Regions from separate parts of the Virgibacillus sp. LDC1 genome, predicted to be linked through region 1. Evidence: riboswitches for the same ligand, from Rfam matches in the RefSeq annotation. Region 1 holds a riboswitch; each other region holds the start of a gene.
What was found. A riboswitch is a leader RNA that binds a small molecule or an ion and turns the genes downstream of it on or off. The one in region 1 is predicted to bind ZMP and ZTP.

Region 1 (9,927 bases):
GGAGTACACAGTGGCGTCCGCCAATCCTAAGCTCGCACCTTGTATCTTCACATAACTGTTCAGCAGTTCAGCGAACATTTCTGCACGCCCTCTGTCGAGAAGCAATTCGATCGTGTTCAATACAGGCTGCGATACCTTCCCTGCCAACGCCTGGCTGATTACGTTCATCTTCACGGACTGGGGAACATTCGGCGTGGAGATGAATTTCTGAATGTCGGCATCGCCTTCAATGGCATGCACAACAGCGCGCAATTCCTCTTCCACTTCCAGACCCTTCTGCTGCTGAGCCGCCACTTCGAACAGCGCCCGCGCATACCGCTTGGCTGCTACTGTATTTTGGCTCATGGTCTGCCTCCTACCTCTTTAAGGTATTGATCCACCAGTTCTTCTTGAGCTTTATCATTCTTTACTTCCCGTTCAATCAGCTTGGTAGCGATTTTCACGGAAACACTGCCGATTTCGTTGCGAAGCTCTTCGACAGCTTTCTTCTTCTCATTCTCGATATCACGAACCGCCTCGGATTTCAGGCGAACCGCCTCTTCCTTAGCTTGTTCCATAATTTGCTCTGCTTGTTTGTTGCTAGTTTGTCTGGAACGCTCGATGATTTCGTGAGCATCTTGACGCGCTTGCTCCAGTGCCTTCTTCTGCTCTTCTACATAAGCAGTTGCCTGCTGACGGGTCTGTGCCGCTTCGTTCATCTGGCTCATCACCAGCTCACGACGCTGCTCCATGATGCCGAACAATTTGCTGAACGCAAACTTCTGAAGCAAAAAGTAAAGAATAAGAAACGCAAGAATAGTAATTACCATATTTTCCCATAGAATTGTCATTGAGGTCACTCCTTTCCATCAACACGAAGTGCGGTGCCTAACAAAACGAAGGCGCGGATGGCATCGGCCCTCCCCGCCAAACCGTTGTATTGTTATTAAGAGAACATGATCAAGAACGCGATAACAGTAGCCGCCAAAGGAATAACCTCTACGATACCAACACCGATAAACATCGTTGTTTGCAATTGACCACGTGCTTCTGGTTGACGAGCGATAGACTCAACTGTTCTGCTTACGATCATACCGTTACCCAAACCTGCGCCAAGGGCGCCCAGACCTACTGCAATAGCTGCTGCCAAAAATTCCATTGTTAAATATCCTCCTTAAATTGTTTCAAAATTGAAATTTGGTGAAACTATAGAAAATATCTCTTTCGAAAAACACCGCTGTTACGGCGGATTCGTCCGAGTTGATCAATGCTCTTCGTGAATCGTCGTTTGCGAGATGTATACCATTGTCAAAATCGTAAAGATAAACGCCTGCAATGCACCAATGAAGATACTGAAACCTTGCCATGCGGCCATAAATGGAATGCCCCAGAAGCCGGTTTTCAGAATCACCGTGATCAGTACCTCACCGGCAAAAATGTTGGCATAAAGCCGGATTGCCAGAGCGATAGGTTTTGCCAGGTTCTCAATGATATTGAGCGGCAAGAAGATCGGGAACGGTTCGATGTAATGCTTCAGGTAATGCTTGCGATTCAGCTTCAAGCCCAGGTAGTTCATGAGCACGAACACAACGATCGCAAGACCGGCCGTAACGGAAATGTCCGCTGTTGGCGACTTCCACCACAATACGTGAGCATAGTGGCCATGTTCAAGTCCGAGCGTAGCCAGGATTGGCTGGCCAAAGACTTCGAAGTTCTCCGGTAAGTCGGTGATAATTGAGAACGGCAGGCCCAGCAAGTTCGCTACAAAGATGAACAGGATCAGAGTAAGCCCCAATGATATGTAAGCTTTCCCTTTCTTCAGATCCATCGCACTCGCTACGACGCCTTGCACAAATTCCACTACCCATTCCATGAAGTTTTGCAGTTTGGAAGGGTTTTCGACAGATAGATTACGTACCGCCAGTCGACATAATACGAACACCACCACACAGGTGACAAGAAGCATTAATATCGCTGAAAGATCAATATTCAATCCGCCAAGTTTGATAATCGGTGAATCATGCATAAAATTGTTTTCACCCCTTTCCAAGTTAGCGCTGATCAATGATTGTTTCTCAAACTGAACACAATGCTGACAGGAATGGTCAACAATTGGGGTATGAACAGACCGGCGATTGCACCGCCGAAGGATACCTGCTCGAGTTTTACGGCGAAGATAGCAATCAGAAGCCCGATGCACAATCTCGTAATGAAGCCGAAGTTGTACTTTTTCGGTTCCGGATCGACAGCCAATTGCGCCAGCTGCTGCACTTTCATGGAGAGGAAGCGTACATTAAACAATCCCGCCGCCATGCCCATGATCAACCCCATAAAAACCGGGCGGAATTCCGGATAGAGAGCCCATCCGAGAAACAAGGCAGACAATAAGAGTAAGGATACTCTAAATACAGCGTTCACAATGGAAGTCAAATCATTCACGCCTGCGCCCCCAAAAACTTTTTAATGAGAAGAGCGATATTCAAAATCCCTACAAAGAGCCCCGAAAGCGTACCAATGGCAAGCCACACTCTGGGCCCGTCCAAATGATTCATGAGCCATCGCCCGGTAAAAAAACCGATGAGAATGTAAGCGGCTAGCAAACCGCCAGCCCCGCTAATGTATAGCGCTATCAACCAAGGGTTATCTTGACTTTTCGGATTTTTCATATGAACCTCTAATCCCAACTCATTTTACTGAATATAACAAGAGTTTGTCAATGAATCGATTTGATGGATTTACCGTGTAAAATCGGCGTTTTGAGCAGTCTAAATTGCGCAAAACGCCGCGGTAACCGTACAGTTCAACTGTATGCTGTCTCCTTGCCCATCAGAATACGGTAAACTATACCTTTGTGAACATTCTGTGAAATTCTTCAGGACGCTCTTTTCGGATGCCGAAATGGTGCAAAATCGCATTGACAATTCGCTGTGAGGCTTGTCCATCGCCATACGGATTAGCAGCTTTGCTCATCTTTTCGTAGAGCTCCTGATCGGTCAGCAGAACCTTAATGCGTTCATACACGTTCTCCTCCTGGGTGCCTACCAGCTCCAGGGTACCGGCCTCAATGCCCTCCGGACGTTCCGTCGTATCCCGAAGCACCAGCGTCGGCACACCGAACGACGGAGCTTCCTCTTGCATGCCGCCGGAATCCGTAATGATGAAATGCGTATGGGTGTAGATATTGTTCATGTCCACGACATCCAGCGGATCAATCAGCTTGATGCGCGGGTGATCTCCCAAAATGCGATGAGCCGGCTCTTTAACGGCAGGGCTCGGATGCACAGGATACACAATGGCGATATCCTCAAATTCATCGGCAATGCGCTTTACCGCTTCAAATATTTGACGATGCGGCTCCCCTTGGGATTCGCGGCGGTGTGCCGTCATCAGGATCAAGCGTTTGCCCTGCGCCCAATCCAGAACCGGATGGGTATAACCTTCACGCACCGTGTACTGGAACACGTCCGTAGCCGTATTACCCGTTACATAAATGCGGGATTCCGGCTTGTTCTCCTTGCGGAGATTCTCGGCGGACCAGTTCGTCGGCGCAAAGTGAAGATCAGCAAGCACGCCGGTCAGCTGACGGTTCATCTCCTCCGGATAAGGGTTCAGCTTGTTCCATGTCCGCAGACCCGCCTCTACATGGCCGACCTGAATCTGCTGCAGAAAGGCTGCATAGCTGGCCAGGAACGTTGTCAGCGTGTCGCCGTGCACCAATACGATATCCGGCTTGGCTTCACGCAGAACAGGCTCAAGACCCTCCAGAACGCGGACGGTGATCTCGTTGAGCGTCTGACGGTCCTTCATGACATCCAGGTCATAGTCCGGAACAATCTTGAATACATCCAGCACCTGATCCAGCATTTGCCGATGCTGCGCAGTAACACAAACGACCGACTCAATATGCTCGGGGTGACGTTGAAGCTCCAGAATAAGCGGCGCCATCTTGATCGCTTCGGGGCGGACCCCAAATATAGTCATCACTTTCACTTTTGACATGTTTGAAAATACCCCTCTTTGCTTGTTTTCAAATATTCAAGACGTACGAATGACTGGCTTGGCTCTATTTCGTGCCGTACAACCGATCCCCTGCATCACCAAGGCCCGGTACGATGTAACCATGGTCGTTAAGACCCTCATCGAGAGCAGCAACATAGATGTCCACGTCAGGATGGGCATCATGGACAGCCTTCACACCTTCCGGTGCAGCCACGAGGTTCATCATCTTGATCTGGGTACAGCCGCGTTTCTTCAGCACGTCGATCGCAGCGATGGCGGACCCGCCTGTCGCGAGCATCGGATCGATGACGATCAATTCCCGTTCCGTAACATCGGTTGGAAGCTTTGTATAATATTCAACAGGCTGAAGCGTTTCGGGGTCACGAAACAATCCGACATGCCCTACTTTTGCAGCAGGAAGCAACTTAACAACTCCGTCCAGCATGCCTAGACCGGCGCGCAGGATCGGTACCAAGCCGAGCATGCGGCCGGAAATGACTTTTCCTTGGGTTTCAGCTACCGGCGTCTGCACGGATATCGATTCAAGAGGAACCTCCCGCGTAATTTCATAAGCCATCAAAGTCGCGACTTCGTCTACCAATTCGCGAAAGTCTTTTGTGTTAGTCCGCATATCGCGGATAAATGTAAGTTTGTGTTGAATCAACGGGTGATCACAAATCACCAATTTTCCCATGTCTGGTCCCTCCGGTTTGAGTACAAATGTTATTTCAATATGGGCGTAAATATTTGTGAGCTCCATAAATCCTGTCTATTATATCATTCCCTCTAGTCAATTGACACCTGCACGGGTCATGTTTTATTCCATGAGTTTTTGACCTTATAATCGAACCGGATCTTCTTCTGCCCTGAACCTAGGTTTTCCATTCTCGCCTATATTGATGCTAACCGGGAAGCAACCTGACTGGGAAAATGAGAGCATAGCAATCTGGCCAGAATGTTTATAGCTCCTAAAAGGACCCCACCTGCATCAGGCGGGGTCCTCTTATCATAGGCTTCTTATGCAAAGGAAACTGTGATTAATATTTCATTTCAGCATAGAGAGGATATTGATCTGTAAGCTCAGCCACCAAACGGCCTGCTTTTTCAAGCGTTGCCTCGTCTTTCGGCTGCTTCAATGTCATGGCTATAATTTTCGCGATGGTCACCATCGCTTGCTCATCCATACCCCGGGAAGTAACCGCAGGGGTACCGATACGGATACCGCTGGTGACGAACGGGCTGGTCGGATCAAACGGGATGGCATTCTTGTTCACGGTAATGCCGATGGAGTCCAGAACTTTCTCCGCGTCTTTACCGGTGATGTCCAGATTACGGGTGTCCACAAGCATCAGGTGGTTATCGGTTCCGCCGGATACGATGTTCAGACCTTCCTCGATCAGGGTATCGGCCAGCACTTTCGCGTTCTTTACGACGTTCTCTGCATACGTCTTGAAGGACGGATCCAATGCTTCGCCAAGCGCAACGGCCTTGGAAGCAATGACATGCATGAGTGGGCCGCCTTGGGAGCCGGGGAATACCGCTTTATCGATCGCTTGCGCCCAAGCTTTTTTGCACAAAATCATACCGCCTCGAGGTCCGCGAAGCGTCTTATGCGTCGTTGTCGTTACAAAATGGGCATGCGGAACCGGATTCGGATGAAGTCCTGCCGCAACGAGACCTGCAATATGGGCCATATCGACCATAAACAACGCACCAACATCGTTCGCGATGGCAGCAAGCTTTTCAAAATCAATGATGCGAGGGTATGCACTTGCACCCGCCACGATCAGGCGAGGGCGATGCTTGAATGCCGCTTTGCGGACTTCGTCGTAATCGATAAGGAACGTGTCTTCTTGCACGCCGTAGGCAACGAAATTGTACAGAAGGCCGGAAGCGTTAACCGGGCTTCCGTGAGTCAAATGGCCGCCATGGGCCAGGTTCATGCCGAGCACGGTATCTCCAGGTTTCAGGGCTGCCAAATATACCGCCATGTTCGCTTGGGCACCGGAGTGCGGCTGAACGTTGGCATGCTCGGCTCCGAACAGTTCTTTGGCACGGTCACGGGCGATATCTTCCACGATATCCACACGCTCACAGCCACCGTAATAGCGTTTGCCAGGGTAGCCTTCCGCATATTTATTCGTCAGAACGGTCCCCATGGCTTCCATAACCGCTTCGCTGACAATATTCTCAGAGGCAATCAGTTCAATGTTGCTGCGTTGACGCTTCAGCTCCAAATCCATCGCTTCCAATACAGCCGGGTCACTCTTCCGCAAATGTTCCATCATGTTCATATCCTCCCATAATCAATCATTATTTTTTCTTGCAAATTCAAAACTACAAGTTGTCATCATTAAAAAAGCGAGTTCTCATTCGAATCAATCGCACAGCGTGGAATCATCCCTCTGCTCAAGCCGGTACACCGCGCGTTCTCCGCCAATCAGCTTCGGGCGGGTATAAGCCGCGGTTACGCGCGCCTCTCCGATATAACGCTCGCTCGGCCTGAACGGAACCGCCACTCTCCGCAAATGCATGCCGATCAGCGTCTCGCCGATATCGACACCCGCATGGGCTTCAATCGATTCCGCAAGGCAAGGCTCCTTCATGCTGCGGTAAGCTGCGGAAGCCATCGACCCGCCCGCTCCCGGAATGGGAACAGCCGCCACTTCCGTCAAGCCCAGCCGCTCAAGCAGCTCGCGTTCCATGACAAGCGCACGGTTCAGATGCTCACAGCATTGATAGGCCACAGCAAAACCGAATTCCGTTTGAACCTCGGCAATGCCCTGAAGGAGCTGCTGAGCCGTTTCTAAAGCGCCTCCTGTACCGATCCGTCGTCCGACCACTTCACTGGTACTGGCTCCGATGACCAGCACTTTACCAGGGCCTAAGACGGCCGCTTCGGCCAGTTCGCGGACAATACGCGCTGTCTGTTCGTTCAAGGAAACCTTGGAGATATCCGTCATGTCACAGTCCTCCCGATGATTTTTTCACAGAAGATGCTTCATTCCCCTATCACGATAGCCGCAGCTGCTTTACGCGCGCGTTCACCTATCGCGATTCATTCTTCAGGTAACGCTCCTCGATGGCCTTGATCTTGTTCACGCGGCCGACATGGCGCTCGCCATGACTGAAATCCGTTGTCAGCCATGCGCTGACGATTTCGGCGGCAAGTCCGGGACCGACGACACGCTCACCCAGCGCAATCACGTTACTGTCGTTATGCTCGCGAGTCGCTTTGGCTGAGAACACATCATGGGTCAGCGCGCAGCGAATACCCGGCACCTTGTTGGCCGCAATGCTCATGCCGATGCCCGTGCCGCAGATTAGAATGCCGCGATCCGCTTCACCCGAGACGACCTTCTCGCACACCGGTAGGGCATAATCGGGATAATCCACGGAATCGGAACAGCCGCAGCCCAGATCCTCCACCTCGTGTCCAAGACCCCGAATGACTTCCACGATTTCCTCTTTCAGACGAATGCCGGCATGATCCGTACCCAATGCAATTTTCATCTATGAAAAACCCCCTCGTATGTTCGCTTTTGCGTTTTAGCTTGTTTCATTATAACCCAAACTCCACGCAAAAGACGAAAAAAGAGCAGTCGGCGCACGTATTGTGCTCCAAATGCTCTTTGCCCAGGCGACCGGCCGTATATTCCGATGCTCCATCGTGGTTTCATCCACTTCGTCGCCAGTTACACCGGATCTTTTGTTTTTCACCTTCATCTTAAAGCAATACCTTGTGAAAGGCAAGCGGCTTTTTTAGCCATTTGAGCACGGATGTACTCTTCGATTCCGTCTAAGCCGACCCTATTTATGCTGATCCGCTTCCAGCTTGTCCAAGAGACGAAACAACGCCGTCCGAATCTCTGCAGCCGTCGCTTCATATTCCTCCCGCGAGCCTCCAAAAGGATCGGAGATATCGAAGCTCGGGATACGCTGTCGCAGCTCAATCAGACGCTCCCGGTCACGGTCGCTGACATCGCGGCCCAGAGATCTGGCCAGCTCAAGCGCTGCATACAGACTATCCTGTTCCCGCAGATCATCCAGCACCCGGCGGTCATCCTCAACAAACTCTTTCAGAGTGTGCATCTTGTCTGCAGCATGCGGGAACTGCCTTATCGCATACTGCTTATGCGACTGGGTCAGCGTCAGAATCAGGTCTGCCCACTCCACCAGGTTCGCGGTCAATGGTTTGGACACCAAGCGTTCTTGGATATCCTGGTCTCGCAGTATGGATTCCGCATGATGGGACACCGGCATTCCATCCACGGCCGAGACACCGGCGGACTTCGTTTCCAGCGGGACGCCCCGTTGTTTGGCAAGCTTGCGCAGCATGCCTTCAGCCATCGGACTGCGGCAGGTATTTCCCGTGCAGACAAACAGTATATTTTTCACGGTCCCATTCCTCCCGTTCGTAGGTTCTTTGGGGTTATTGTAACAAATATAACGTCAAAAGATAAACATCATGCCAAAGATGACCAAAATCAGCCCGCCCAGCATTTCACCGTACTCCCCCAGCTTGTTGCTTACCTGACGGCCAAGCAGCAAGCCGAGAATGGACAGCAAACCGCCCACGATCCCGAAGGAAATCACGATCAACAATACATCATCCACAAACATCCCGAGCGAAACGCCTACCGAGAAGGAGTCGATGCTGACGCTAAGCGAAAACAGCAGCATACCTAAAAATGCGGTAGGATGGATTCGCTGTCCTTCTCCGCCCCGCAGGGCGTTATACATCATATGCCCGCCGAGCAGAAGCAGCAGCCCTCCGGCCGCAAGCCCTGTGACGTGACCCAGTAACATGCCTACATAGCGGCCGGCAAATAAACCCAGCAGCGGCATCAGCATGTGAAACAACGCGATCATGAAACTGATGCCCAGCATATGGCCTAAGCGCATACCGCCTCTCATTCCAACTCCGATTCCAAGCGAAAATGCGTCTAGCCCGAGTGCAACCGCCATCAGCAGAATCGCCGCAAGCTGTCCCGATTGGACAGACGCCTCCAGCATGCCCATTCCCCCAAGTCCCATGGTCTTGTACACCATATGCGGACAAGGGGTAAATGATGCCAAAAGCGTTCATTCGGCAGCTCAATTCACATCGATGATGTGGTGTCCCGCGGCCTTCAACAGCCGGTTCATGACGGCTGCTCCGAGGCCTTGCTCCGGACACGCTTCGGCCAGAATGAAGGTCGCGCCTTCGTCATCGAACCGGCGCAGGCCGGCGTACAGACGGCGGGCCACCTCCTCCGGCGCGGCCAGGCTGCCGAGCGAGACGGCAACGTCCGCGCGGTAGTGACCGATGTGCTCGTCGAATGACAGCACGCCGGTCACCTCCCCGCGCCGGGCGGCCGCCTCAAGCTCGGCCGCGATGCGTGCCGACACGGCGTCGGCGCACGGGCCCTGCACCACGCACATCGCACCCTTCGGTGCGTAGTGCGTGTACTTCATGCCCGGCGAGCGCGGCGCCGGGCTCTCCGCATCCCCGGCGGCGCGATGCAGCGCCGGGTCCATGCGCACGCTTGCCGCAACGGCGGCAAGCTGCTCGGCCGTGACGCCGCCCGGGCGGAGCACCGTGACGGCGCCGTCTTCGCCGACTTGTACCACCGTCGACTCGACGCCCACCCCGGCAGGGCCGCCGTCGAGCACGCCGTCGATCGCCCCGGCCAAATCCTCCAAGACATGGCTGGCCAGCGTCGGGCTTGGCCGACCGGAACGGTTCGCGCTCGGCGCAGCCAGCGGACGCCCGGCGGCGCTGATCAAGGCCAGCGCCACGTTGTGATCCGGCATCCGCACGGCAACGGTGTCGAGCCCTGCCGTCACACGTGGGGATACTGCTCCCGGTTTAACGGGCAGTACCAGCGACAGCGGCCCAGGCCAGAACCTTGCCATCAGCGCCCGTTCCGTCTCATTCACATGACGGACCAAGCCGTCGAGCTGAGT
Region 2 (9,927 bases), on a different contig from region 1:
TCGCTGTTCGGTGCAAAGAAGCCCGAGGAGCTGCTTCAGCTTGAGATATACAAATTGGCTAGAGAAGATTCGCGGGTTGATCTGAGAGAGCAAATCAAACGGATGGAGCAGAATCAAACCCAATTAGTATCCGGTAGCGGCAGGTTTGTTACGCTGGAGGGCAACGAGATCGAGCTTGAATTTATGCTGGCGGCTATTCATCAAGGGCGCAAATCCTCCATTATGGTGATTCTGAGAGAAGGCACCGCGGATCATGAACCGGATCGGGTATACTCCGATGTGCTGGATCAGCTTCAGAATTACGTGACAACAGACCCGCTAACAGAGCTGCCCAATCCGCTGACATTTGAAAAAGAACTGTCGGTGGACTGGGAGGAGTGTATTCAGAACCAGCTTCCCTTGGCCTTGATGATGGTCGATATTGACGATTTCCGAGTATATAATACCCTTCACGGATTATATGGCGGTGATTTATGCTTGCAATGGATAGCCGATGCACTGAAAATTATTGGTGAGCACTATGGAGCGTCCATATCACGTTATGGTGGCGGGACCTTCATCCTGAAGCTGAGAAATGAAACTCCCGAACGTACCTATGAATTGGCCGAGAAGATCCGCCAGGGCGTGCTTGCACTCAGCATTCCCAAGGATCGCTCGGCAGAGGATGGGTTTATGACGGTAAGCGTGGGAGCGGCCTGCCTTACACCAGCATCCATGTTAAAGCTTACGGATTTGATCGCTGAGACGGAGAAAGCGATGCATATTGCCAAGAGCAAAGGGAAGAACAGAGTCACGCTGTATGGATATGATGCGGATTAAACGGTGGATTCGAATTTACGCTGCCATCGGAAGCACCAGAATGAATAACGGTGGTTGACAGCAAAGAAAGCCTGACGCTCAATAAGGGAGCAGCAGGCTTTCTTTGCTGAAAATGATAGAATGGATGCGCAAAGCAGATTTAAGATTGGGCTGTGGAGGTGCAACATGACGCGAAATATGCCGGCAAGGGAAGCTGAAGGCAGAAAAATGCGTACCGTGAATCAAGTTTGGCTGGGGCTAATTGGCATCCTGCTGATTTATACGATTTATGTGGGCAGCGCCATTTGGAACTACGCGCAAAGAACAGTAAATATCCCGTCTGATGCAGCCATAGTGCTGGGGGCTGCTGTATGGGAGGGGGAGCCTTCGCCTGTTTTTCAGGGACGCATCGATCATGCACTATGGCTGTATGACCGTCAGTACGTAGATAAGCTGATATTTACAGGGGGACGTAGTTCGGGGGATGATCTCGCCGAATCGGAAGTTGCCAGGCAGTATGCCATCGAGCACGGTGTTCCAGAGAGCGATATTCTTGTCGAGACGGCTTCGACGATCACCGAGCAGAATCTGTATTATGCCAATGAAATAGGAGGTACAGCAGGGCTGTCCTCCTATCTCATCGTAAGTGACCCGCTGCATATGAAGCGGGCCATGATGATGGCAGAAGATATGGGGCTTGAAGCCAATCCTTCTCCCGCATCTCGGAGCGCGTACCAGAGCCTAAGAAGCAAAGTCCCTTTTTTAATCAGAGAAGTCTTTTATTACATCGGTTATCAATTGGTTGCGCCATTCCGCTAAAGGGTCTGCCCAGAGGAAGGCCGTGTCCGATTACAGATTCTTGAGGTCGTTCGCAAGCATCTGATGGCTATCCTGGTCGATTACCTTATCGAGATACCTTGTCGCGTTTTTTTTGGATGCCATAGCTTGCTCCTTGTTTCCTAGGACCAAATAGGCTCGGGCTTCCGCTTCATACCCGTAACCTATATAGAATGGCTCGAGGCTTGCCGATGATCCGACAATGATGCAGCGCTGGGCATAACGCAGCGCTTGATCGCCTTGCCCTACTACCGCATACACTCTGGAGAGCTGCCAATATCCAATGGAAAGGTTGCGCTGTGTATGATCTTCAACTCGTGTCCAGTGCCAAAACGAGCTGTGACATATGTGAATCATGTTTTCCTCGTCTTCCGGCGTACGCTGTGCGTTCTCCAAGATATCCCATACTTGATTGAAGCATTCCATCGCAAATTGTTTATGTGTTTTGGGTTCCTGATTGTCCATGCCTTTTCCTCCGATAATATGTATGCGTTATAAAGCCGGTAAATGGATCGTAAAGGTTGTCCCATGATCAGGTATGCTCTCTACGTTCATCGTTCCGCCATGATTATGAATAATGTTCTTGGTAATCATCAGTCCGAGTCCCGTCCCGGTGTCTTTGGTCGTAACAAAAGGCTGTCCCAGGGATTGGATTTGCTCCTGCGTCATTCCAACCCCTTCATCCTGCACGATAATTTGGACCTCTTGAGCGTTGTGCAGGATGTCCAGGGTAATGGTGCCGCCTTGATTCATCGCTTCCATGGCATTTTTCAGCAGATTGATGAATACTTGCTTGAGCTGGTTGACTTCACCCTGGACGAAGACCGGTACCCTCGGATAATGAGGGATGATCTCGATATTTTTGAGGGCTGCTTGAACCTTCATAAGCGTAATGATCTGTTCCATAATGGCATACACGTCGATGGGTCCGCTCACGTGAACGCCCTGCGGTTTCGAAAGTACCAGGAGTTCATTGACAATGAGCTCGATGCGTTTGAGCTCCGATTCAATGATTTCAAAATAGAGCTCGTTGCTGCGTTCCGCTGATCGCAGCAACTTCACGAATCCATTAATCGAAGTTAATGGATTCCGAATTTCATGGGCAATGCCGGCGGCCAACTGACCGGCGGTGGTCAGCTTCTCGGATTGCATCACGCGATCCTCTTCTATCTGCTGTTCTGTGATATCTCTGAAGATCCCGACCGCAGCTTTCTCGCCATCATAATTGATGATGAACGTGAACCCGTTGACCATTTTCTCTTGCCCGTCCAGACAGCGTATCAAATAATCGACGCTTCCGATCTCTCCGCTCTCCGCATATTTTGCCCTGCGTTTCATCAATGCGTTATGGTACGATGCGTCAACGATCACGTCGGTTGAAATTCCAAGGACGTCACGGGGATGCGTAGCGTTAACAAGTCTGAGCCCGGCAGGATTAACATAGTGGACAATGCCCTTTTTTGTGATGAGTACGGAGAGGGGCAGTCCTTCAAGCAGCTGCAGAAAAGAATGTTCCTTCTCGTTGAGCTTCTGTTCCTTCTGCTCCAGCTGGTTCATGAGCTGTCTCAGCAGCGTTCGATCCTCGAATTGTACCAAATATCCCTTGGGACCCTGCTCCGGATCCTGCTCAATGCTGCAACGTGCATGAAGGTATAACTCGCGATCGGACGGATGGCGATAAGCATATTCAAACGGGGTTACGGATTGCTGAAGGCCATGCGCAGCTCTTGCGTTCTGAACCACTCGATTCAGTAACTCGCGGAAGCTGTTTTCTTCTTGCGGCGCCCCGGCAGTTAACTCCTGCTGTGTGTATCCCAATAGATCACATAGTGCCGAATTGACCTTGAGAATCGTTCCATCAAGCGATACCATTGCCATTCCGATTACAGATTGTTCAAAGGCAAAATCATGATTAGGGCTGGAATAGGGCAGCACTGCAAGTCTCCTTTCAAAATTCTGGGAGGATTGAATGTACCCATATTATAAGTGGGTCGAAATCATTCATCAATCCTTTAAAGCGATAGATCTAAGCAGGAATTTCATACTTTCGCATAAAAATCTGCATCATCCATCACATTTGTCCTGAATTGAAAGTGTGCATGCCCCATAACATGAATCTTTCAGCTTAAGAATGGCAAGGCAGCGAGTACGCCTAGCCGTTCTCGAGGAGAAAGCAGGTTACACCGAGAAGTCGGTGTTTGTCAGTTGTTGAATTGCGTGATCTAAAGATAGCTTAAGCTTTTCCGTAATGGGCCCCATAGGCAGACGAAGGATATCCGATGAGATCAGGCCTTGCTGGGCAAGCAGCCATTTTAGCGGAGCGGGATTGGATTCTTCGAACAGCTTATGAATGTAGGGGAGCAGGACTTCAAACTCCATTTCGGATCGAGAATAATCTCCCCGGGCAGCTAATTGAAACACCCGAATGAAAGCCTCGGTATTCACATTAGCCGATGCCAGAATTCCGCCAGAAGCTCCATGACACAGCATCTCATGAAAGAGGACATCGTTGCCGCATAGAACGGGCTTTGTATCGTATTGGGATAAACTTCTCGTAAGCTCCGTACTCTCGGTGCTGTCTTTCACCCCGATCACCCCGGGGATCTCCATGATTCTTCTTACGGCATCAACCGGTAACCGGATTCCTGTACGCGAAGGAACCTCGTACAGAATGACCGGGATCCCGACCTCGGCCACCTTTCGGAAATGCTGCAGGATACCATCGATCGAAGGGCGACTGTAATACGGCGTGACCACCAATACCGCATCAGCACCGATATGACCTGCCAGTTCCGTTCGTTTCATACTGGACACCGTATCATTTGTACCGGTACCTATGATAAGGGGCAATAGCCGTCCGTCCAGACTCTCACGCGTTTCCTCCACAACCTGCACGACTTCCTCCCAAGCTACGGTCGGCGCTTCACCGGTCGTTCCGTTGATGACCAATCCCTGAATATCATAGGATAACAAATTCTTTAAATAACGATGATAAGACGGACGATCCAGTTCGTACTCCTGTGAAAAGGGAGTGATCACAGGAACATAAATGCCATGCAGTTCTTGCTGAGTCAGCATAATCTTTCCTCCAATTCATGGATGATGGCTATACTTTATCATGGGAATTAAGATCGGCGTTATCTATAATAATAGATAGTTATTATCAATATTATTGATAAGGAGAGAGTGATGGAACTTATCTACCTGCAAACCTTCAGGGAGGTTGCGATTCGCCAGAGCTTTACAAAAGCCGCGGATGAGTTGGGTTATGCCCAATCCAGCGTAACCACCCAAATTCAGAAGCTGGAGAAGGAATACGGCGTCAAGCTGTTTGAGCGGTATGGCAGAGGCTTGCGCCTGACGAAGTCGGGTGAGGAGCTGTTCAAGTATGCCGTTCAAATGCTGGATCTGTTTCAGCAGTCGAAGGAAAAGCTGACCAAGCAAGGTGGAGGCACCTTATCGATCGGAACGATAGACTCGTTGGCCGCTTATTTTCTTCCGTCCGTCATTCACCAACTGAAACTAAGGCATGAGGATCTTGTCATCCGTTTACAACCGGATCGTGAAGATAACATCATCAGTAAGGTGAGAGAAGGCGAGTACGATCTCGGTCTTATTTTGGATGAAAAACCGGAGGATTCCTCCTTGAATTGGATCCCCGTTCGGGAAGAGCCCCTCCTGCTGATTGCCCATCCGGATCATCCGCTTCATGTTGAACCGGTCATAGAGCTAGAACATCTGGCTGATGCCGAATGGATTATGCCCGAGGGTAGTTGTAATTACCGCATGATGTTGGAAAAGGTGCTGCGTGCCAGCGGAGTTCCAATGCGAATAGGGCTGGAATTGGGCAATCCCGAGGCAATCAAGAGATATGTGATGTCCGGTACGGGTATCTCATTATTGCCGAGGATGGTAGCAGAGGAGGAAATCAAGCGTGGTGAGCTTGCGATTCTTCCCTTTGCGCATTCTGACATTCGTTTGGATATTCAGCTGGTCATTCACCCCAAGAAGTGGCTTTCACAATCGCTGAAGGATGCAATCGATATGCTGAAGTCTAAATCCTAATGTCGCCTCGGGTGATATTGCAATTAGCGGGAAGATTCAGTATGATTTAAATAACAATGTATAGGTTTATGTGTGACTGGCGTAGCATGGGGGACCATGAGGGAGCACATAGATGACGACGGCCGTACGCCTGGGCAGAGGTAAGGGAGTTTATTTCCCTTACCTCTTTATTATCTTCTGCTTTTATAAGTCTCTGAAACTACGAAAAGGGGATAAAACCACGATGTTAAAAACGAAGAAAATACTGCTGCTAGGTTCGGGAGAACTGGGGAAAGAAGTCATCATTGAGGCCCAGAGATTGGGGGTTGAAACCGTAGCCGTCGATCGTTATGCCGACGCTCCTGCCATGCATGTTGCCGATCATAGCTATGTCATCGATATGCTGGATGGGGAGAGATTGCGCGCAATTATCGAGCAGGAGAAACCGGACTTGATCGTGCCCGAAATCGAGGCACTGGCTACCTCGGAGCTGGTTAAGCTGGAGGTAGAGGGGTATCGGGTTATACCTACTGCCAGAGCTGCGAAGCTTACGATGGACCGTGAAGGGATTCGCCGGTTAGCTTCAGAGGCGTTGGGACTTCCTACTGCAGACTACCGATTTGCCGATACGTATGAGGAATTTAAACAGGCTGTCCTGGACATGGGGTTCCCGTGCGTGATTAAACCTCTGATGAGTTCCTCTGGCAAAGGCCAGAGTGTATGTCGCTCCGAAGGGGATATTGAGCCCTGCTGGAACATCGCCATGGAAGGCGGTCGTGTACAGAACGGAAGAGTGATCATTGAAGAATTCATTACGTTCCAATCGGAGATCACGCTTCTGACCGTCCGCTCCGTCAATGGAACAAACTTCTGTGCTCCAATCGGGCATATTCAGGAGAGCGGGGACTATATCGAATCCTGGCAGCCGCACGACATGTCCGAAGAGCAGATCGAGGAAGCTAAATATATTGCAAGGACGATTACCGACGAGCTTGGCGGTTATGGATTGTTTGGTGTTGAATTGTTCCTGGCCGAGGATAAAGTGTATTTTAGCGAGGTATCTCCGCGACCGCATGATACCGGATTGGTTACGCTGGTCACGCAAAATTTATCAGAATTCGCGCTTCACGTCCGCGCCATTCTAGGGTTTCCGATCCCGGAGATCGAATGGATAACGCCGGGAGCCAGCCGTCCGCTGAAAGCGGCGCGAGAGCTGGAGAGTTACACAATTACCGGCGCCGAGCAAGCACTGGCTGTTCCGAATACGCAGCTGCGCATTTTTGGGAAACCGGTGACCAAGGTCGGAAGACGGGTCGCAGTAGCGTTGTCAACCGCCGGCGCAGTGGAAGAAGCGCGTTCGCGTGCGAAGCAGGCTTTGGATAAGCTTGCTGTTGAAGAAGCATAATCGTTCTTGATTCTTAGGATGGTGCTTCCATGATCATATAAAAAAAGATCAACCGATTAACCGGTTGATCTTTTTTCATTGACGTTATTTCGTGGATTAGAACGGGTATGAACCGTCCTGATCATCATGTCTTGTTTTCGTTTAGGTTTTGATGATAAATATGCAGAAATTTATGTTCTTTCGTGATAAGATACACAAGAATACAAACGACCCTCACCCATTATAATGTTTTCAATGCGATGCTTTATAGGCACGGTTTAAAGCATGATCATACCCAATAAATATATAGAGGAACGTTTATGACGGCATAGGAGAATCTACATGAGAGACATGACGCAAGGAAGTCCGATCAGGCTGATCATTATGTTTACGATCCCGCTTTTGATCGGAAATATTTTTCAACAATTTTATAATATGGCTGATACCCTGATCGTGGGACGGACCATTGGTGTGAACGCTCTTGCGGCCGTTGGCTCGACAGGCAGTATTTTGTTTTTTGTCATTGGCTTTGCCCAAGGCTTGACGGCAGGTTTGTCCATCATAACGGCGCAGCGCTTTGGCGCCAAGGATATCGCGGGCGTTCGCAAAAGCGTGGGAACGAGTATATGGATTAGTCTTGTATTCACGGTTTTCCTCACAATTGTGAGTGTCATATTTACGAAGCCCGTCCTCGTCATGATGAATACGCCGGCAGAAATTTTGGATGATGCTTATTCGTATTTAATCGTCATTAACTGGGGCGTTGGCGCAGCCGTTCTGTTCAACTTGCTGGCTAACCTGCTCAGAGCGCTCGGGGATAGTCGGACGCCGCTTCTCTTCTTGGTGGTCGCAAGCATTCTGAACATCGTTCTCGATCTGTTGTTTATTCTTGTATTCAAGATGGGCGTAGCCGGGGCAGGGCTGGCCACGGTGGTCTCGCAGCTGTTCTCCTGCCTTCTCTGCTTATTATACATTCATAAAAAGGTTCCGCTTCTGCAGTTCAAGAATGCCGATTGGTCCATCGATTGGAAATTTATACGCCAGCATATGTGGGTCGGTTTCCCGATGGGCTTCCAAGCCTCCATTATTGCGATCGGAGCCATCATCTTACAGATTACGCTTAACGGTCTCGGGGCAACAGCCGTAGCCGCATATACTGCGGCTCAGAAGATTGACATGCTCGCTACGCAGCCCATGAGTTCCTTTGGCATTACGATGGCGACTTTTGCCGCCCAGAACTTCGGAGCGAATCGCATAGACCGAATTAAGCTCGGAGTTAAACAATGCATTTGGGTCTCGGGATCTTTCAGCATCGCCGTGGGCTTGCTGGTTATATTCGCGGGTCCTGCAGCCGTCAGCCTCTTCGTCGGTCAAGGACAAGAAGAATTGCTGTCCCTTAGCAAGCTGTATTTCTTATCGAACGGCAGCACCTATTTGCTTCTGTCGCTGTTGTTCATCTACCGCTTCACGCTGCAGGGGCTGGGACAGAGCTTTATCCCAACCGTAGCCGGCATCATGGAACTGATCATGCGGGTATTGGCTGCCATCTTCCTGACCGCGCAGATCGGGTTCCTCGGCGCAAGCCTGGCGAATCCCTTGGCTTGGCTCGGAGCCGTCATTCCGCTCGGTATTGCCTACTCCCTGAGCATTAAAAGATTAAGCACGCCTGCTAAACCCGTCTCCATACCGGTTCAGGCGTAAGGACTTTACACAATCGAATACAGAACGAATCATGACTTAAAGAACAGAAATCACTCTGTTGCTCAAGAGCCGTGCATTCGTTCTTTTTTTTGCTTTTAAAAAGCGTGAAAATGATGCATTCCAAATTTGGATGCGCCGCGGTAAGATCACATTAGATTCTTTTAACTAATTTGACAGAATAGAACAGGAGGGGTTGCCTTGTATAAAGTGCTGTTAGTGGACGACGAAGCCGACGTAAGGGAGGGACTCGTGCAGGAAATCCAGTGGGGAGCCTGTGGATTCAAGATCGAGGGAACGGCGGAGAACGGGAGAGAGGCCGTGGAGCTTGCGGAGCGATTGGAGCCGGATGTTGTCATTACCGATATCAGTATGCCGTTTCAGGATGGGCTCCAGCTGGCCTCTTGGCTTAGAGAGTTTCAGCCGCTGTGCAAAATCGTGATCTTAACCGGATACGATGAATTTGATTATGCCCGTCAAGCGATTACGCTTAGCGTGGACGAGTATTTGCTTAAGCCATTCTCTGCCGAAAGCTTCATGGAGCTATTGGGGAAGATCAAGGACAAGATTGATATGGAGGTTGCGGAGCGAGAGGATGTACGCCAGTTGAAGGAGCATTACCGCACGAGTCTGCCTTTGCTTCGGGAATCCTTTCTTGCATCCCTGCTAACCCGGAAATTGCCCCGCTCGATCATTGAGGAGAAGACTCGAAATTACGGTTTGTCTTTGAATGGGGGGAGTTATCTGGCTGCTGTTATGGCATTATATCCCGCTTCTGTAGATAAGGATAAGGAGCATACGTCTTCAACTTCCCTCCGCCATTCGGGAGACTTGGATTTAATGCTGCATGCCATGCTGAACATTGCGAAGGAGCTTCTGGACCCCATTTTATTTGTAAGCGCATTCATGTATCAGGACAGCATTGTGCTGTTAATTACGAATGACGAGAGCGAGGATGAAGCGTGGTTTAACGAGCTGCAGATGACACTTGAGCGCTTGTTAAAAAGCATTCTTCATTATTTGAAGTTGCCGGTTACGATTGGCGTGGGCTCCATGGTGCGGAATCTGTCCGACCTTAAGCTTTCCTATCAGGGTGCGCTGCTGGCGCTCGACTACCGATTGATTCTTGGTGCCGAGAAAGTCATCTTCATTGATGATGTCGAGCG
Region 3 (9,927 bases), on a different contig from region 1:
TGCACCAAGTCCTTGGAGGAGGTGTGGTACCAGTATTTCAAGCCGTGAAACGTACCCAGCGGAAACCATTGATAAAACAAGTGATATTCCCCGTTATAATAAGAAAATCCGTTGGGGTCATTCAACAAGCCCATGATGGGCTGTATGTGAAACCTCTGCCTCCATTCGCTTTGTTTTGCTTGCTCCTTTAAGGAGGAAATCTCTTCGGGAGAGGCCTGATCCAGGCGTCGGTATTTCCGTTCTCTGTCCATGTCTCTTCTCCTTGTAAATGGGCTTTCTAATAGCAACAAACGGATCATGCTGTGCGTGAACACCAGCCTGATTCACTTGCAGTGGAACCGGTTCCAATTCGAGGTAAAAATAATGAACTCAGCTCCAATACCAGGCAAAAACAGTATTGGAACCGGTTCCGTTTTTTTCAGTATAAAATACCTAATTTAGATTGTCAACGCTTTCCCGATGAATCATATCGCAATTCATGACCGTCAGGAAATCCACAGGCTCGTCGTTGACCAGCTTTATAATATGCTGAGCTGCGAGGTGGCCCGCTTGGGAATATCCATATTTAACGGTTGTCAATCCGGGATGAATCACTTCGGTTACGTCGTATCCGCCAAAGCCGGTAACGGAGAGTTCGTTGGGAATATGAATGCCTCTCATGTGCGCCGCTTTCATCACGCCCAGCGCTATGTTGTCAGTAGCGCAGACCACCGCAGTAGGCATCGTTCGGTTTTGCTCAAAAACAGCCAAAGCCTCCGCAACTCCATCCGCCATCTTAAATCCACTTTCATAGAAAATCGCTTCCACCCCGTCATACTCGCTTAACGCCTTCAGAAACCCTTCTTTCCGCTGAACTCCGACAGCAACGTCTTTTTCCGTCACACCGATATAAGCTATATGACGGTGTCCCTTGGACAGCACATATCGGCCCATGTCATAGCCTGCGGCATGGTCGTTATAAATCATGCTGTGGACCTCCTTATGCTGTTGTCCGAGCAGAATGACGGGAATGCTGATCTCTTTAATCGCGGCAAGATGTGTTTCCGTCACCTGGGTGGCGAATAAAATAATGCCAGATATTTTTTGCCTAGCGAGATCATACAGCGCTTCTATCTCCCTGGATAAATCCTGGCTTGCATTGATGATGAGAAGATGATAACCGTGTTTCCTTAATTCTTCATCCATGCCGGCAACGGTCTGCGATGCTGAGAATGAATCCAGACGCGGCACAATGGTGCCGATCATGTTGGTTTTTTTCGCTTTCAAGCTCTGTGCGAACGAATTCGGAATATAGCCGGTTTCCTGAATGACCAGCTCAATCTTTTGGCGTGTCGCATGACTGACGGAACCTCCGTTTAAGAAACGGGAGACCGTGCTTTTGGCAACTCCGGCTTTTTTGGCAATATCTGCAATCGTGTTCTTCATTCGGTTCTCCCGGGAGCCGTTTGCGGCGCTGCACCGAACGGATAAACCTCCGCAGCTCCTTGCTCCGCCACACAACAGGCAATGATTCGTTTGTGCATGAATCTCTCCCCTTCGATTTCACTTTTTCCTAACTATAACATGACGTCTGGGCATCCGTGAAATGCAGACTTCACCCCGAGCCTTTGATGGGCAATACTTTTCTGCGTTCCAGACTCTAGCGGGGAACGAAGCGATTCAAAGGGGGATTCTCCATGCAACTCCCCTTTCGGGACGCGCAAATGAACCGTGCCTTATCCCGTTATTACATGGTTACTGTTAGGCTTGCACGGTTCGCTCAGCCGATTCGACGGTATGCTTCAGCAATGTAGCAATCGTAACGGGGCCAACACCGGCAGGTACTGGTGTAATTGCGGATGCCAACTTCGCGCAGGCTTCGTAATCGCAGTCGCCGATATTGCCTGGATTATAGCCGGCATCCAATACGACGGCTCCCGGCTTGATCCAGTCCCCTTGAATGAAATTAGGCTTGCCTACGGCCGCAACCACGATATCCCCCTGGGACACAATCTCCCCAAGGTTCTTCGTTCTCGAGTGGCAGATCGTAACGGTAGCATTGCGATTAAGCAGCATCATCGATACCGGCTTACCCAGAATCGGACTGCGTCCGACCACCACGGCATGCTTCCCTTCGATCGGCAGATCATAATAATCCATAATCGCAATAATCGCGGCAGGCGTACAAGACGGGTAATCGGCAAAACCAAACGCATTTTGCGAGAAACCAAGCGTGGTCACTCCATCCACGTCTTTTTCAATATCAATAGAATCAAAAGCCGCCCGTTCATCGATATGATGCGGAACCGGATGCTGCAGCAGAATGCCGTGGACATTCGGATCCTCGTTCAGCTCTTGGATCGCGGCAATCAGCTCTGTTGTCGTTGTCGATGTCTCCAGTACCACTTTCTTCGATATGATGCCAAGCCGCTCGCAAGCATTTCCCTTCATCCGCACATAGGTCGCCGAGGCAGGATCATCGCCAACCAGAATCGTTGCCAGACAAGGCGTTACCCCTTGCTGCTTCAATTCCTGTACCTTTACGGCCAGCTTGGCCTTGATATCGTCGGATACCTTTTTTCCATCCAAAATTACGGGTTCCTTACTCATGCTAATCCGCTCCTTCGCCATTGTATTTAAAAAACATAAAGAGGCAAGGCGACTTCATCGTCTCCTTACCTCTTGCCCAGGCGTACGGCATATGATCCTATGTGCTCCCTCTTGGTACCCCAAGCTACGCCAGTAACACATAGATAACTTTTTTTAATATACCACGACTTTGGACATCGCGCTACCGATTACGAAACTGACCATTTTAAATCGTAATCTTTTTGATTAATTTAGGGGAATCACGTATGTTGCTGATGGTACAAGCATAGAATGTCCTAAGATCAAATCGCTCCAGGAGGCCCAAATGAAATATCCGGTAATCTTCAGAATGCTGCCCTTCATTATTCCGCTTGTCTTCGTGATTCCGGTCTTGACGATATGGCTGCAGAAGGATTCAAGTCTAATCTCAAGCCATGACATACAGCAGGTAAAAACCATTTTTACGGGTATTTTCCTTGAGGCACTTCCGTTTGTGCTGCTTGGGGTGCTAATTTCGTCCCTCCTGCAAATGTTCGTCAAAGAACAATGGGTGCGTCGTATCACGCCCAAAAATCCGGTCGTCGGCGTCCTGTTCGCTTCCATGCTGGGGATCATGTTTCCCATATGTGAATGCGGTATGATCCCGGTCGTCCGAAGGTTGATGCTCAAGGGGATGCCTGCCTACATCGCCGTAACCTTTATCCTCAGCGGTCCCATCCTGAACCCCATTGTGTTCGCTGCAACGATCATGGCCTTCCGTTCGCATCCCGAAGTGACGATCGGCCGGATGGGACTGGCTTTTGCAGTCGCGGTGACGGTAGGTTTGCTCGTCTATGTTTTTTCAAGGAGCAACCCGCTCAAGCGTTCTTTTCAAGAGTTTTCCGAACGTGATTCCGCCAATGGCGGACGCAAGCTGCATGAGCATCCCAAAACATGGAGAAGCATGTTTGTCCACGCCGGAGACGAACTGATTGAGATGGGCAAATACCTGGTTCTTGGCGCATTCCTGACGGCCTGCATCCAATCCTTCATTCCAAGGGAGGAGCTGCTGGCATTGGGGAGCGGTCCCGCCGCCTCTTACTTGTTCATGATGGGGTTTGCTTTCATCCTGTCCCTCTGCTCGACTTCGGATGCCTTTGTGGCATCGGCGTTCACGCATACCTTTACCGTAGGCCCGCTTGTTTCCTTCCTGGTGCTCGGCCCGATGCTGGATTTCAAAAGCCTGCTCATGCTGTCGGCTACCTTCAAAACCAAATTTGTGATCGGTTTAAGCCTGCTGGTGATGACGCTCGTATTTATCGGCTCTGTAGCCGTTGACGCTCTATTGGGTGGTTAGCTGGCGAGAGAAGGAAGATTTGCGAAAAACGAAGAGGAGATTACCGGGACCGTTCAGACTCACCAGGTACCCGTTGAGATTGGAGGTGATTGGGACCATGAAGTCCAGTTTGAGGATACGGATTCACTATACGCTCCGGTCGCTGCTTGTTGCGTCTCTCGCCGCTTATATCATGCATCTGAACGCTTCAGATTCGCTTGAATATTACTTAGCGCCTCATATGCAGACCCTGCTGCTTCTATGCCCGGTTCCGCTGTTGTTCATTGCATTCGGCATGATGTGGCATTCCCTTGCAGGTGATTCCGGAGAGGTGTGTGATTGCGAGCACCCCCTTCCTGCCGGCCTTGTCAAAAACGTAACGGTATACGGGCTATTCATGGTGCCGCTGCTGTTTGGCCTGCTCCTGCCGGACCAAGCCCTCGGCAGCGATATGGCTGCCAAAAAAGGCATGATCTACACCTATCCGAATCCCGATGTACGCCGTAAAACCGATGACCGCAACGCTTCCGTCTTTTCGGGCACGGATAAGCAATTACCCGAAGTTGATCAGGGAGCACCAAAAGACCTCACATTAAACGAACGATTCGTTGCCACGGACATCTATAGCGTGGAGTTTGCAGAGCTTGCCAAGCGCTTATATACGCTGCCCGTCATCCGGGTGGAACCGGACATTTTCTCGGAAACCGTCGGGGCCATGGATATGTATAAAGAGCAGTTTCAAGGTAAAGCCATCACGGTCCAAGGCTTCGTCTTCCGCGACGGGCATATGAATGAGGATACCTTTGCCGTCAGCCGATTCCTCGTGATGTGCTGTACGGCCGATGCTGTCCCGTTCGGGGTTCTTGTGCGCGGCACAAATGCTGCCTCGTTCGCTAATGACACGTGGGTTCAGATCGATGGCACGATCCAGGTTACCACCTTGAATGGTAAAGAGACTCTGCAAATTCAAGCGGAGCAGATTCAGCCGATTGAGCAGCCGGCATCCCCTTACATTTTCACGAATCCGGACTCCGTCGCGGAGTTTGATGAACTATATTCGAACATAACGATACCGGGAGGTAACAAATAAATGAACAAGATACCTGTTGTACTGATCAGTGGGTTTTTGGGAAGCGGCAAAACCACGCTGCTGCTCAGACTGCTGGCGTATGCCGCCAAGCGGCAGTGGAGAACCGCCGTATTAATGAATGAGATGGGCGAACAAGATGTGGATGGCGATACGGTCTCCGGCGAAATGCCCGATCTTCCGATTGAGAAGCTGCTCGACGGATGTATCTGCTGTACCAGGCGAGACGAGCTGGGTCAAGCATTACAGACCCTGTTCGATCAGAAGCCTGATCTCGTATTCATCGAGACGACCGGCGTGGCGAATCCTGAACAGATCCTGGAGGATCTGCAGGATCCATCCCTGTCTAATCAAATCTCAATCCAGCGCAAAATCGCCTTGGCCGACTGCGGCAAATTTCTGGAATACAACAGCTACTTCGCATCCAGCCGTGAACTGGTCCGCACCCTGAGGGGGCAGATTAGCTTCGCGGATATGATCATCCTGAACAAGGCGGGGGACTGCGACGATAAACAGATCAACAAAGTCATCACCTCCATCCGAAAAATAAACACGACGGCAAGTCTGGCCGTAACCGACTACAGCCGGTTGGATGAGAATGAAGTGTTTACGTCGCTTCAGCTTCAGCCCCGGGAGGATGGGATCCATTCGTCTCCACCTTCGAACCGGAGGCAAGGGAATCTTGCGGATCGTAAGCAGGACAAACCGCTGATTGACGATCACGGCAAGCATGGGCACGACGCCCCTGAGGGAACAGTCATTAACCTTGACCACCATAGCCATCAGCACGGAGAGGAGTCCGGGCACAGCAGCCCTTCCTTTACGGGCCTGGACACCTTGACATTATCTGCTCCATCTCCCTTCCCGCTTCAGATGAGCGTAATTGAAACTTTTCTCGCCGCTCTCGGCTCCAGTCTGATTCGGGCCAAAGGTTACATTCATCTCTCGACGGGTCCCTCTCTAGTTCAGTGGGCGGGTTCACAGCTTGAGTGCCAACCAAGCACGCTGCAGCTGCAGCGCGGCTATCTAACGCTGATCGGCCATCGTTTGAATAAAACGCGCATCGTCCAGGAGTGGGAAGACTTGCTAAGCGGCGTGGTGCAATGAAAGCTGGATGGTTGGTTGGATAGATAATAGATATAATAAAAAGGAGGTCCACAGAGGATCTCCTTTTTCGATATGCTTCGGATTAGTCCCGAGGATAATTCACTTCCATAATGTCCATAAAAGGAACCTTTGTAATGACGCCATTCTGTTTCATATGCACCTTCCCTGTGCGGGAATCCATTTGATCGATTTGTCCGCGGACCGCTTCTTCCCATCCCCAGACCGTCAGTACGATGACCGATTCCTCCTGGTATGCTTCCGTAAGCTGATTTCCGAGCTCTTCTAGTACAAACTCATCTCTAGTGGGTCTCTTTGGAACTTTTGCTTTTGCCATAACCTTGTCCTCCTGCTTTATGTTGTTCATGCGTCAGCATTACATTCTCAATGAAAACTGAACTTTTAAGATAACTGAATTAGGAATCTACTTCCTATTATACATGAAATACGATTCAGAATACTTGGGGCAGCGGAATGAAGGATTAGAATATGCGTATAAACAGGGAATAACTTGTTGAACTTTCCATGACAAATATCCCCTTTAAGTAAACTGTAGCGCTCTTCTTCAGCACTGTCTACGAAAAGGGGATCATATTCTAGAAAACCTGATCATGTGGGAGATGTTAATCCGACATTCATCAATACGCTCTGTATATCAAGAACAGCAAAGCCACTACGAGTGGCCCCTCAACTGTTCGTAATTATTACGATTAATTTCATTCAAAAAAATATAGCCTTACAGCGATAGCTCTTCGATGGCCATCCATGGCAGCGGATTATGAAAAGTCGACCAATCCAGCTGCATTTCCTGATCGTTCAACAAACATTCGTCCAGCTTCTGTTCGATTTGGGTCTGTTCCATCCCAATCCCGATCATCACGAGCTCCGTCATCCGATCTCCCCAGGCGCCATCCCATTTTCTCTGCACATCCGGCTCACTCTGAATCAGCTCCTGCTGCTCCTGCTCGGTTAAAGCAGCCACCCAATATCCTGCAGGCCCGAATTGAATCGAAGGACCGGCCTGACTTAAACTTGCCGCAACATCCTCACGTACAGCCAGCCAAGCGATCCCTTTTGCACGTACGACCTCTTCCGGCCAATCACTCAAGAATTCTGCCAGGCGCTCCGGATGAAACGGTCTTCTTCTCCGATATACAAAAGAGCTGATGCCGTATTCATCCGTTTCCGGCACATGCTCTTCCTTCTGAAGCTCCTGAATCCAGCCGGGGGACTGACTGGCTTTTTCAAAATCGAATAAACCGGTATTCAGAATTTCCGTAGGAGCGACTTGTCCTTTCTCGGTGCGTATGATTTTGGCGCTTGGCTGAAGCTTACGAAGGATGCCTTCCACCTTGGCCAATTCATCTTCGCTTACCAGATCGCATTTGTTTAGTAGCAGTACATCACACATTTCAATCTGGTCAATCAGCAGATCCACGACTTCCCGCGTATCCTCATCGCCCAGCGCCTCCTTTCGATCGAGCAGGCTTTGGCCCGAAGAGAAGTCTTTCCAGAACCGGTTCGCGTCCACAACCGTCACCATGCAATCCAGCCGGGCAAGGTCGGACAACTGGACGCCGGACACCTCATCCGGATAGACAAAGGTCTGCGCAACGGGCACGGGCTCGCTGATACCCGTTGATTCAATGAGGATATAATCAAAACGGTTTTCCTGTACCAGCTTCTGAACTTCCTGCACCAGGTCTTCCCGGAGCGTGCAGCAGATGCAGCCGTTGGACATTTCGACCAGCTTCTCATCCGTTCGGGACAGACTCCCTTCCCCTCGAACCAAATCCGCGTCAATATTCACTTCGCTCATGTCGTTCACAATGACCGCTACCTTCAATCCATCGCGATTATGTAGCACATGATTCAGCACCGTCGTTTTGCCTGACCCGAGGTAACCGCTGAGTACAGTAACCGGAATCCTATTGTTGTTATTCATTTATTGAACTTCCTCCATTCCTTAATCGTAATTATTACGATTTATACGGTATGATATTATATCTCCTCCATTAAATTGTCAATCCTTCCGTGCAAAATAATGATCCGGCAAGCAAAATCCCCCCCGGTATTTAGGTACCGGAGGTTTAATTCCTCACTATTTTCAACTTTTATCTTGTTAGCCCAATTTCTTTTGGTCAAGTGTCACTAATCGTTTGTATATATAATATGAATCATCTCAAGACGAAAAGGAGAAAATCGCCATCACTACCACATGAGGAGAGAAGAAGATCAATATTAATATTAAAAATTGATAATGAAAAACTTAAGGCGAGAAGATTTACGCCACGATCGTATGCCGCATTCATGCAGCCGTGCGTGTCATTCTCGCATTTTCTATGCTTACATAGTATTACGGTAAAACTATCATGTGGTACTCAACATACGGTTAAACTACTCTCGATTGTTCTCACTTTATAGTCAAATTTAGTTCAGTTACAATCCTCTAAGGAGGTAATATTCAATTCAAAATATTCCTTTACAAGAATATTCCCTTGGTGGTATATTGTAATCAATCATTGGTTAATTTTCACAAATAAGGAGGATAAGATATGAGCCAAGAAGTAATTTCGTTCATTGAAAACCTTAGTCTGCCATGGCAAGTAGAAGTCGGCAAAAAGCTTCGACTCATGGTCCATGAAGCCATTCCGGAGGTAGAAGAACGGATTCAGTACAAAAAACCCCATTTTCTAAAAAACGGACATTTTGCAGCTGTGATTTCACCATCAAAAGATGCAATCGCTTTTATGATCATGAACACAACAAATCTAGAAGTCCCCAAAAATTTCGATGGTCCACCCGAACGAAAATGGCTTAAAATTCGAAAAGATGATACTCCAGACTATGAACTGCTATCTGAACTATTAGTTCAAGCATCAAGTTCGTTGTAATAACTAGATCGGGGGTAAGGTCCTATGAAACAGACAACGTTGAACGCACTAGCCGAACCTAACCGATTACAGATTGTCGAACTATTATGAGAAGGTCCTTCAACCGTCGGTCAGATTGCTGATCGTCTTCATATCCGGCAACCTCAGACTTCCAAACATTTAAAAATATTGTATGAAGCAGGACTGGTAGAAATCCAAGCAGAGGCTAATCGACGCACTTATAAACTACGTCCTGAACCGCTTCAAGGGATGGACGAATGGTTGGAATCGTTCCGCGGTATTTGGGAGAAGCGCTTAGATCAACTTGAGGATTATTTGGAAAAATTACAAAAGAAAAGGTAGCAGTCGCTACCTTCTTAGGAGGAATTCAAATGACTGAGCAAAGCAAACAAGGCTTACTTCTGTCACGTGTTTTCAATGCCCCTCGAGAACTGGTTTTTAAAGTTTGGACCGACCCTGAACACTTCGGCAGATGGTGGGGGCCTCAAGGTTTTTCCTTAGAAGTTATTAAAATGGATGTACGTCCTGGAGGCATGTTCCTAGGTTGTCAGAAGTCTCCGGACGGCAACCAAGCCATGTGGGGTAAATTTCTATATCAGGAAGTTATCGTTCCTGAGAAACTGGTATTCGTTCAATCATTCTCAGATGAGGAAGGTAACACGATACGTGCACCTTTTAACGCAAACTGGCCGCTTGAAATTATGAATATCATCACATTTGAAGAAATCGAAGGAAAAACGACGCTTACCATGCAGGGAGGCCCTATAAACGCAACTGCGGAAGAACTGGCAGCGTTTGATGAAATGGCTCCAATGGTGAAACAAGGATTTGGCGGTACTTTTGATCAACTCGCTGAATACCTCGAAAGCCAGCAATAATTACATTGATCAAGGAAGCGCAAACCAGCTGCGGCGAACCTATTTGTTCGCCGTTTTTTAATTCTTCAGAAGTCAGCATCC

Region 2: linked by a shared signal. The riboswitch ahead of purT (phosphoribosylglycinamide formyltransferase 2) and the one ahead of rpiB (ribose 5-phosphate isomerase B) in region 1 are both predicted to bind ZMP and ZTP.
Region 3: linked by a shared signal. The riboswitch ahead of OHJ21_RS11845 (bifunctional 5,10-methylenetetrahydrofolate dehydrogenase/5,10-methenyltetrahydrofolate cyclohydrolase) and the one ahead of rpiB (ribose 5-phosphate isomerase B) in region 1 are both predicted to bind ZMP and ZTP.

What each region holds. Positions count from the first base shown of each region.
Region 1 covers NZ_JAOXLZ010000006.1:514,084-524,010, reverse strand. Annotated here, with positions in the region: gene OHJ21_RS30195 (F0F1 ATP synthase subunit delta) at 1-345, opposite strand, end outside; gene atpF (F0F1 ATP synthase subunit B) at 342-830, opposite strand; gene atpE (F0F1 ATP synthase subunit C) at 926-1,138, opposite strand; gene atpB (F0F1 ATP synthase subunit A) at 1,244-2,005, opposite strand; gene OHJ21_RS30175 (ATP synthase subunit I) at 2,041-2,418, opposite strand; gene OHJ21_RS30170 (AtpZ/AtpI family protein) at 2,415-2,645, opposite strand; gene wecB (non-hydrolyzing UDP-N-acetylglucosamine 2-epimerase) at 2,821-3,978, opposite strand; gene upp (uracil phosphoribosyltransferase) at 4,043-4,672, opposite strand; gene OHJ21_RS30155 (serine hydroxymethyltransferase) at 5,016-6,266, opposite strand; gene OHJ21_RS30150 (TIGR01440 family protein) at 6,357-6,941, opposite strand; gene rpiB (ribose 5-phosphate isomerase B) at 7,027-7,491, opposite strand; ZMP/ZTP riboswitch at 7,606-7,687, opposite strand; gene OHJ21_RS30140 (low molecular weight protein arginine phosphatase) at 7,789-8,376, opposite strand; gene OHJ21_RS30135 (manganese efflux pump MntP) at 8,431-8,994, opposite strand; gene OHJ21_RS30130 (L-threonylcarbamoyladenylate synthase) at 9,076-9,927, opposite strand, start outside.
Region 2 covers NZ_JAOXLZ010000001.1:2,484,275-2,494,201, reverse strand. Annotated here, with positions in the region: gene OHJ21_RS11055 (diguanylate cyclase domain-containing protein) at 1-819, shown strand, start outside; gene OHJ21_RS11050 (YdcF family protein) at 985-1,617, shown strand; gene OHJ21_RS11045 (hypothetical protein) at 1,648-2,100, opposite strand; gene OHJ21_RS11040 (PAS domain-containing sensor histidine kinase) at 2,128-3,570, opposite strand; gene dapA (4-hydroxy-tetrahydrodipicolinate synthase) at 3,814-4,713, opposite strand; gene OHJ21_RS11030 (LysR family transcriptional regulator) at 4,825-5,700, shown strand; ZMP/ZTP riboswitch at 5,763-5,843, shown strand; gene purT (phosphoribosylglycinamide formyltransferase 2) at 5,924-7,084, shown strand; gene OHJ21_RS11020 (MATE family efflux transporter) at 7,406-8,764, shown strand; gene OHJ21_RS11015 (response regulator) at 8,963-9,927, shown strand, end outside.
Region 3 covers NZ_JAOXLZ010000001.1:2,689,929-2,699,855, forward strand. Annotated here, with positions in the region: gene OHJ21_RS11835 (glycoside hydrolase family 32 protein) at 1-251, opposite strand, end outside; gene OHJ21_RS11840 (LacI family DNA-binding transcriptional regulator) at 433-1,425, opposite strand; gene OHJ21_RS11845 (bifunctional 5,10-methylenetetrahydrofolate dehydrogenase/5,10-methenyltetrahydrofolate cyclohydrolase) at 1,741-2,589, opposite strand; ZMP/ZTP riboswitch at 2,657-2,736, opposite strand; gene OHJ21_RS11850 (permease) at 2,894-3,904, shown strand; gene OHJ21_RS11855 (TIGR03943 family putative permease subunit) at 4,002-4,973, shown strand; gene OHJ21_RS11860 (CobW family GTP-binding protein) at 4,974-6,077, shown strand; gene OHJ21_RS11865 (YolD-like family protein) at 6,160-6,411, opposite strand; gene OHJ21_RS11870 (GTP-binding protein) at 6,811-8,019, opposite strand; gene OHJ21_RS11875 (DUF1801 domain-containing protein) at 8,630-8,968, shown strand; partial or broken gene OHJ21_RS11880 (ArsR/SmtB family transcription factor) at 8,993-9,310, shown strand; gene OHJ21_RS11885 (SRPBCC family protein) at 9,340-9,846, shown strand.